One region of the Enterobacter sp. genome, then DNA from elsewhere that is predicted to be linked to it. Evidence: predicted binding sites of a transcription regulator. Region 1 holds the regulator's gene; the other holds the start of a gene.
What was found. Region 1 encodes PhoB, which activates phosphate uptake and scavenging genes when phosphate is short. Its sites were predicted from a motif close to CTGTCATAAAACTGNCNNAT; they were not measured.
Positions count from the first base shown of each region.

Region 2: the regulator PhoB is predicted to act here: its motif matches at 2,375-2,394, upstream of uvrB (excinuclease ABC subunit UvrB).

Region 1 covers NZ_CDRQYH010000025.1:30,711-35,203, forward strand. Annotated here, with positions in the region: gene sbcC (exonuclease subunit SbcC) at 1-110, opposite strand, end outside; gene sbcD (exonuclease subunit SbcD) at 107-1,312, opposite strand; gene phoB (phosphate response regulator transcription factor PhoB) at 1,500-2,189, shown strand; gene phoR (phosphate regulon sensor histidine kinase PhoR) at 2,211-3,506, shown strand; gene brnQ (branched-chain amino acid transporter carrier protein BrnQ) at 3,916-4,493, shown strand, end outside.
Region 2 covers NZ_CDRQYH010000004.1:14,777-19,269, forward strand. Annotated here, with positions in the region: gene bioC (malonyl-ACP O-methyltransferase BioC) at 1-494, shown strand, start outside; gene bioD (dethiobiotin synthase) at 487-1,188, shown strand; gene ACWYRJ_RS02275 (ABC transporter ATP-binding protein) at 1,151-1,873, opposite strand; gene uvrB (excinuclease ABC subunit UvrB) at 2,626-4,493, shown strand, end outside.

The DNA.
Region 1 (4,493 bases):
CCGGTGATGGCAAACAGCCCGTTGCTGGCAAACGGCTCAGCGGTAAAGTCAATTTTCCACTCGCCCTTGAGGGAGTTGATATTTTTCAGGCGCAGGCTCAGAATTTTCACGCGTTTTCTTCCTCATCATTGAGCGCATGCAGGGTATGGCTGAACAGTTCGCTGAGTCTTGCGCGCTTCGTGTCGTCGATTTCCTCCTGCGAGAGCCTGCGTTCAAACACCTCTTCAACCCGAAGCTCACTGAGCGTTTCGCGTTGAGCGCTTAACAGAATTTTCTCGCGCTGCTCGCGGCTGCGGCGCACCAGTAACACCTCTACCGGCAAGTCTTCGGTCAGTGCCTGGATTTTTCGCTGCATATCGTGCAGGTAGTCGTCGGTGGTGATTTCGATATCCAGCCAGACGGGGGGATCTTGCTCGACGCCGCGCCACTGCTCCAACTGGGTGGAAATGGCGTCGAGATCGCCCTTCAGCACCGCCAGCGGCTGGGTGACGGGCACCTCCAGCGTCTCGACGGCGCTGAGTTTGCCCTCGCTAAAACTCACCAGATGCACGGATTTGGCTTTGCCCGTTTCGTCGAAGCTGAGCGAAACAGGTGAGCCACAGTAGCGGATATGCTCGCAGCCGCCGATGACCTGAGCGCGGTGGATGTGGCCTAGCGCGATGTAGTCGGCTGGCGGGAAGTTTTGCGCCGGAAAGGCATCCAGCGTGCCGATATAGATGTCACGCACGGCGTCACTTTTACTGGCCCCGACCGTGGTGAGATGCCCGGTTGCAATCACCGGAATCGGCTGGTCACCCCGCAGTGCACAGGCTTCGGCGTGCTGCTGGTGGTAATAGTCGGTGATGGCCTGTAATAAATGCTGCTGCTTTTCCGCACCCGACAGCCCCGCCTGGCTTTGCACGATGTCGCGCGGACGTAAAAACGGTATCGGACACAGCACCGCCCCCGGCGACCCGTCGCGTTTTTTCAGGATCTGCGGGGCGTGCCCGGCGCTGGCGACGACGGTGGTATTGAGAAACGCCAGGATGTCGCGGGATTCATTCAGCGTTGCGACGGAATCGTGGTTGCCGGCGACAATCACCAGATGACACCCTGTTTGCTGTAAATTCACCACGAAGCGGTTGTACAGCTCGCGCGCGTAGCTCGGCGGCGAGCCGGTATCAAAAATATCTCCCGCCACGATAATCGCGTCCACCTCATGCGTCCGGGCCGTTTCCAGCAGCCAGTTCAGGAACGCTTCATGTTCAGCCGCACGGCTTTTGCTGTAAAAATTTTGACCCAGATGCCAGTCCGAGGTGTGTAGTATGCGCATAGCTGATCCGTGGCAAAAAAGAGAAAGCAGGATTATAAACGTTCAGAGAAGGGAAAATAACCGCTGTAATAAAACAACAGTTTGCCATTTATAGTGGTACTGTTTTTCATAAATCTGTCATAAATCTGACGCATAATGGCGCCGAATTACAAACTTGTAACGTAAATAAGATAAGACAGGGCAAAGTATGGCGAGACGTATTCTGGTCGTAGAAGATGAAGCTCCAATTCGTGAAATGGTGTGCTTCGTGCTCGAGCAAAACGGCTTCCAGCCGGTTGAAGCGGAAGATTATGACAGCGCAGTGAACCAGCTGAATGAACCCTGGCCCGATCTGATTCTGCTGGACTGGATGTTGCCCGGCGGCTCCGGACTGCAGTTTATCAAACACCTGAAGCGTGAAGCGCTGACCCGCGATATCCCGGTTGTGATGCTCACGGCGCGCGGAGAAGAAGAGGATCGCGTGCGCGGTCTGGAGACCGGTGCGGACGATTACATTACTAAACCGTTCTCCCCAAAAGAGCTGGTGGCTCGCATTAAAGCCGTGATGCGCCGTATTTCACCGATGGCGGTGGAAGAGGTGATCGAAATGCAGGGGCTGAGCCTTGATCCTACTTCTCACCGCGTGATGACCGGTGAGAATCCCCTCGACATGGGGCCTACCGAATTTAAACTCCTGCACTTCTTTATGACCCACCCGGAACGCGTTTACAGCCGCGAGCAGTTGCTGAATAACGTCTGGGGAACTAACGTGTATGTCGAAGACCGGACAGTTGACGTACATATCCGCCGCCTGCGAAAAGCGCTGGAACTGAGCGGCCACGATCGCATGGTGCAGACGGTCCGCGGCACGGGTTATCGTTTTTCTACCCGTTTCTGAACAATGACAGGAGTGTGACGCGTGCTGGAACGTCTGTCATGGAAAAGGCTCGTCTTTGAACTGATCTTATGCTGTATTCCGGCCTTCATTCTGGGGGCCTTTCTTGGACACCTGCCGTGGTTTCTGTTGGCGTCGGTCACCGGGCTGCTCATCTGGCATTTCTGGAACCTGCTGCGCCTCTCCTGGTGGCTGTGGGTTGACCGAAGCATGACGCCGCCGCCGGGAAGCGGCAGCTGGGAGCCGCTGCTTTACGGTCTGCATCAAATGCAGATGCGTAATAAAAAGCGTCGCCGCGAGCTGGGAAGCCTGATTAAGCGTTTTCGCAGCGGTGCAGAGTCGCTGCCGGATGCCGTGATCCTGACCACCGAAGAAGGGACGATCTTCTGGTGTAACGGCCTGGCGCAGCAGCTGCTGGGCCTGCGCTGGCCGGATGACAATGGCCAGAATATCCTCAACCTTCTGCGTTATCCCGAGTTCACGCTGTATCTGAAAAAGCGTGATTTCACCCGTCCGCACAATCTTAAGCTCAATAATGGCCGCCATCTGGAAATACGCGTGATGCCCTACAGCGATAAGCAGTGGCTGATGGTGGCGCGCGATGTTACCCAGATGCACCAGCTGGAAGGGGCGCGTCGCAACTTCTTCGCCAACGTCAGCCACGAACTGCGAACCCCGTTGACCGTGCTGCAGGGCTACCTGGAGATGATGCAGGAGCAAACGCTGGAAGGTGCGCCGCGTGAAAAAGCGCTCCACACCATGCGTGAGCAAACGCACCGGATGGAAGGGCTGGTGAAGCAGCTGCTGACGCTCTCGAAGATTGAAGCGGCGCCAACGCTCGCGCTGAATGACACCATTGATGTCCCGATGATGCTGCGGGTCGTGGAGCGTGAAGCGCAGACGTTAAGCCACAAAAAGCATCACCTGACCTTTGACGTCGACAACACGCTGAAGGTGCTGGGCAGCGAAGATGAGCTGCGCAGCGCCATTTCCAACCTGGTGTATAACGCGGTGAATCATACGCCGGAGGGGACGGATATCGTGGTGCGCTGGCACCATACCCCAACGGGGGCCGAGTTTAGCGTGGAGGACAACGGGCCGGGGATTGCGCCGGAGCATATTCCGCGTCTGACCGAGCGCTTTTACCGTGTGGATAAAGCGCGATCCCGCCAGACAGGCGGAAGCGGCCTGGGGCTGGCAATTGTGAAACACGCGGTCAATCACCATGAAAGCCGTCTCGATATTCAGAGTACCCTGGGTAAAGGAACCCGCTTCAGTTTCGTTATTCCGGAACGATTAATTGCCAAAAAGACCGCCTGACGGCGGGCGTGTCATTTTACCTTTCCACGGGTCAGCCATCGCTGGCCCGTTTGCTTTGCAGTCAAGCGAAACGCGGATGAATTTTATACGGCTGGCTGTTTTTTGTTCGCATGATTAGCCATGGGTTTTTCTTATAAACAGCGTATTATGCTGGTGCGTATTTTCATGCTGGCATATTGTTCTGGTTTTACGATCCCACCTTGCCTTTAAACGTTATAAGCGTTTAAATTGCGCCCCAGATACTGTTAGACCGACTGTATTTGCGTGGTAAATCGAAAAACTATTCTTCTCCACGCCAGGACGGGAGCATTTCCCGCTGAAATTGAGCAAATTTTCGGCTGTATCGTCCCGTGAGGGATATCGAAAATCTCAATGTTTTCAACACCACATCCACAGGCAGTAAGGTTTTATGACCCATCACTTAAAATCGCGTGACATCATCGCGCTGGGCTTTATGACATTTGCGCTGTTCGTTGGCGCAGGCAACATCATTTTCCCTCCAATGGTTGGCTTACAGGCGGGTGAACACGTCTGGACCGCCGCGTTTGGTTTCCTGATTACTGCCGTGGGTCTGCCGGTGCTGACCGTCATCGCGCTGGCGAAAGTCGGCGGCGGTGTGGATAGCCTCAGCACCCCGATTGGCAAAGTGGCGGGCGTTCTGCTGGCAACCGTCTGCTATCTCGCCGTTGGCCCGCTGTTTGCGACCCCGCGTACGGCAACCGTGTCCTTCGAAGTGGGTATTGCTCCCCTGACCGGTGACGGCGCGATGCCGCTGTTTATCTACAGCCTGATCTACTTCGCGATCGTGATTCTGGTTTCCCTCTATCCGGGCAAGCTGCTGGATACCGTGGGTAACTTCCTGGCTCCGCTGAAAATTGTGGCGCTGATTGTTCTGGCGGTAGCGGCCATCGTCTGGCCCGCCGGCCCGATTAGCGACGCGATGGACGCCTATAAAAATGCCGCGTTCTCTAACGGCTTCGTGAACGG
Region 2 (4,493 bases), on a different contig from region 1:
GCTATCTGCTGGCCGATATCGAGGCGATCCCGCTGGCGGACGCGCAGTTTGATCTGGTCTGGAGCCATCTGGCGGTTCAGTGGTGCAGCAGCCTGCCGCAGGCCTTGCGCGAGCTTTATCGCGTGGCGCGACCGGGCGGGAAGGTGGCGTTTACCACCCTGCTGGAAAGTTCGCTGCCGGAGCTGAATCAGGCCTGGCAGGCAGTCGATGAACAGCCGCACGCTAACCGGTTTTTATCGCATGAGCAGGTGACGCAGGCGCTGGCAGGCTGGCGCGCTCGCAGCGTAGTGCAGACCATCACGCTCAATTTTAGCGATGCGTTCAGCGCCATGCGTTCGCTGAAGGGCATAGGCGCCACGCACCTGCATACCGGACGCGAGAAAAAACCGCTCACCCGCGGTCAGCTGCAGCGCCTTGAGCTGGCCTGGCCGCAGCAGCGGGATCAATTCCCGCTCTCCTATCAACTTTTTCATGGGATTATCGAACGTGACTGAACGTTATTTTGTCACCGGCACGGACACAGAAGTGGGTAAAACGGTGGCCAGCTCGGCGCTGCTGCAGGCGGCACGGCTGCTCGGGAAAAACACTGCCGGATATAAGCCAGTGGCGTCCGGCAGCGAGATGACGGCGGAAGGGTTACGCAACACCGACGCGCTGGCGCTCCAGCGTAACAGCACGCGTGAACTCGCCTATTCCGCGGTGAATCCGTACACCTTTGCCGAGCCGACCTCGCCGCACATTATCAGCGCCGATGAAGGTCGTCCGATTGATTTCGCCGTGCTGTCCGACGGATTGCGGACGCTGGAAAATCAGGCCGACTGGGTGCTGGTTGAAGGGGCTGGCGGCTGGTTTACGCCGCTTTCGGACACGCAGACGTTTGCCGACTGGGTGAAGTCCGAGCAGCTTCCGGTCATTCTGGTCGTCGGCGTCAAGCTGGGCTGCATCAATCACGCCATGTTGACCGCGCAGGCCATACAGCAGGCCGGACTGCGTCTGGCGGGCTGGATAGCCAACGACGTGGTTGCGCCGGGTAAACGCCATCAGGAGTATCTGGCGACGCTCAGGCGCGTCCTTCCCGCGCCGTGCCTCGGGGAAATCCCCTGGCTTGCTGACGGCGCGGAAAATGCCGAAACCGGGCGTTATCTCGATCTCAGCGTCTTGCTTCCCGCGACATCCAGTGAGCAATAAGCTCTTCATCCAGTTCGTTAACGTGGCCCTGCGCCACGTTACGCCCGCGATAGAGCATACAGAAACGGTCAGCCACCCGGCGGATAAACGACAGCTGCTGCTCCGCTAACAGCACCGTCATGCCTAACTCCCGGTTTAAGCGCACCAGCAGCTGTCCCAGCTTCTGGGCGAAGCTGTGCCCCGCGCCGTGCAGGGGCTCATCGAGGATCAGCAGTTGTGGACGGTTCACCAGCGCATTAGCCAGCGCCAGCTGATACTGGTCGTCCGGAGAGAGCGTGTTGGCACGGGTTTGTCGCACCCCATAGAGCGCCGGAAACAGGTCGTAAACGTCATTTTTTGCGTTCGGGTTAGGTTTCCCCGTCGCGCGCATGGCGATATGCAGGTTCTCCTCAATCGTTAGCTGGGAGAAGATCCGCCTGTCCTGCGAGACATAGCCAATCTCCGGGCCGGAACGCTGTTCTGGCGGCGGGTTTAGCAAATCACGCGGCGGCGCGCCCGCCTCATACCAGATGATGCTGCCGCTTTCGACAGGCACCTTCCCGGCGATGCAATTCATTAGGGTGGTTTTCCCCATGCCCGGCAGGCCAACGACGCCTGTACACATCCCTTGCGGAAAATCTAAATCCACATTCCATAGCGTATGTTGACTTCCGTAAAACTGATTCACAGCACGCAGACTCAACATCTTTCTCTCCTTAAAAATGTGTGTAGGTGAGGCTCGCTGTTGATTCTGCAAAACCCCTGCCATAAAGCGGAAAGTGATTAAAAAAGCGACTTTTTTAGGAATAAGTCACCGGAAAGCGGTTTATAAAAAACCGGATTGCACATTGACGGTGCCGCCGGTGATGAGTTGTGGTGCAGAACCCGAAATGATGAAAATGTGAGCAAGATCCCATCGGTTGGTTATGAATGACGCAACTGTTAATCAGCAAAAAATAGCTATAAAAATTTTTTGTCGCCGTCTCGTGGGAAAATTCGGGAATTTGCAGAGCGCCAGTCTGTATGGGCTGGAAGCAGTTATCCACTATTCCTGTGGATAACCATGTGCATTAGAGTTAGAAAACACGCGATAAGCGAGAGAAGACGCGGCTTTCGCCCAAATTGACGCGAAACGCGGCTTTAGAAAATATCGTTTATTTTTTAATTGCTTAGATAAAAGCAATTCCCGTCATGAAAGTGTCACCGGTTGCCATAAAACTATCATTACCTGGCTTGACAAATGTTAAAAAAGAAAAAGTTCTGGGGATAACCTGACCTGACTGGTGTTTTATGTTGCCACTGTCCAAATTTTGGCCGCTATCGCGCTAATCATTCAGGCGCTATGCTAAATATCCTGACATGCTACTGGTTTTTCATCCAGTGTTTTTTACTGGCATTCCTGGCAACAAGGAGTAAAATTACACACCTGCCGCTTATAACGTCATCAGGTTGTCGCCCATGAGTAAACCGTTCAAATTGAATTCTGCTTTCCGTCCATCAGGCGATCAGCCTGAGGCGATCCGTCGTCTGGAAGAGGGGCTGGAAGATGGGCTGGCGCACCAGACGCTGCTGGGGGTAACCGGCTCGGGTAAAACGTTCACCATCGCCAACGTGATTGCGGATCTCCAGCGCCCAACGATGGTGCTGGCACCCAATAAAACCCTGGCGGCGCAGCTATACGGCGAAATGAAAGAGTTCTTCCCGGAAAACGCGGTGGAGTATTTCGTCTCCTACTACGATTACTACCAGCCTGAAGCCTATGTGCCGAGCTCTGACACCTTCATCGAGAAGGATGCCTCGGTGAACGAACACATCGAGCAGATGCGACTGTCGGCCACAAAGGCGCTTCTTGAGCGTCGTGATGTGGTGGTCGTCGCCTCGGTTTCCGCGATCTACGGTCTGGGCGATCCGGATCTCTATCTCAAGATGATGCTGCACCTGACGCAGGGGATGATCATCGACCAGCGTGCGATTTTGCGTCGTCTGGCGGAGCTGCAGTACACCCGCAACGATCAGGCCTTCCAGCGCGGCACCTTCCGCGTGCGCGGCGAAGTGATCGACATCTTCCCGGCAGAATCGGACGATATGGCGCTGCGCGTCGAGCTGTTTGACGAGGAGGTCGAGCGCCTGTCGCTCTTCGACCCGCTGACCGGACACGTTGAGTCAGTGATCCAGCGCTTCACCATCTACCCGAAAACGCACTACGTGACGCCGCGCGAGCGTATCGTACAGGCGATGGAAGAGATCAAAGTGGAGCTGGCGGAACGCCGTAAGGTTCTGCTGGCGAACAATAAGCTGCTCGAAGAGCAGCGCCTGAGCCAGCGTACCCAGTTTGACCTTGAGATGATGAACGAGCTGGGCTACTGCTCCGGCATCGAAAACTACTCGCGCTTCCTCTCCGGACGCGGGCCCGGCGAGCCGCCGCCGACGCTGTTTGATTACCTTCCGGCCGACGGTCTGCTGGTGATCGACGAATCCCACGTCACGATCCCGCAGATCGGCGGGATGTACCGCGGCGACCGGGCGCGCAAAGAGACGCTGGTGGAGTACGGCTTCCGCCTGCCGTCAGCGCTGGATAACCGTCCGATGAAGTTTGAAGAATTTGAGGCTCTGGCGCCGCAAACCATCTACGTCTCGGCCACGCCGGGCAACTACGAGCTGGAAAAATCCGGCGATGAGGTGGTGGACCAGGTTGTGCGTCCGACTGGATTGCTGGACCCGATTATCGAGGTGCGTCCGGTGGCGACGCAGGTGGACGACCTGCTCTCTGAGATCCGCGCCCGTTCCGCCATTAACGAGCGCGTGCTGGTGACCACGCTCACCAAGCGTATGGCGGAAGACCTCACCGAGTATCTCGAAGAGCACGGCGAGAAGGTGCGTTATCTGCATTCGGATATCGACACCGTGGAGCGCATGGAGATTATCCGCGATCTGCGTCTGGGCGAGTTTGACGTGCTGGTGGGGATCAACCTGCTGCGAGAAGGTCTGGACATGCCGGAAGTCTCGCTGGTGGCGATTCTGGATGCGGACAAAGAGGGTTTCCTGCGTTCCGAGCGTTCGCTGATCCAGACTATTGGCCGCGCCGCGCGTAACGTCAACGGTAAAGCGATTCTGTACGGTGACAAAATTACCCCGTCGATGGCGAAAGCGATTGGCGAGACGGAACGACGCCGCGAGAAACAGCAGCGCTACAACGAAGAACACGGCATTACGCCGCAGGGGCTGAACAAGAAGGTGGTGGATATTCTGGCGCTGGGTCAGAACATTGCCAAAACCAAAGCGAAAGGCCGCGGCAAGGCGCGTTCAGTGGTGGAAGAAGATACCGT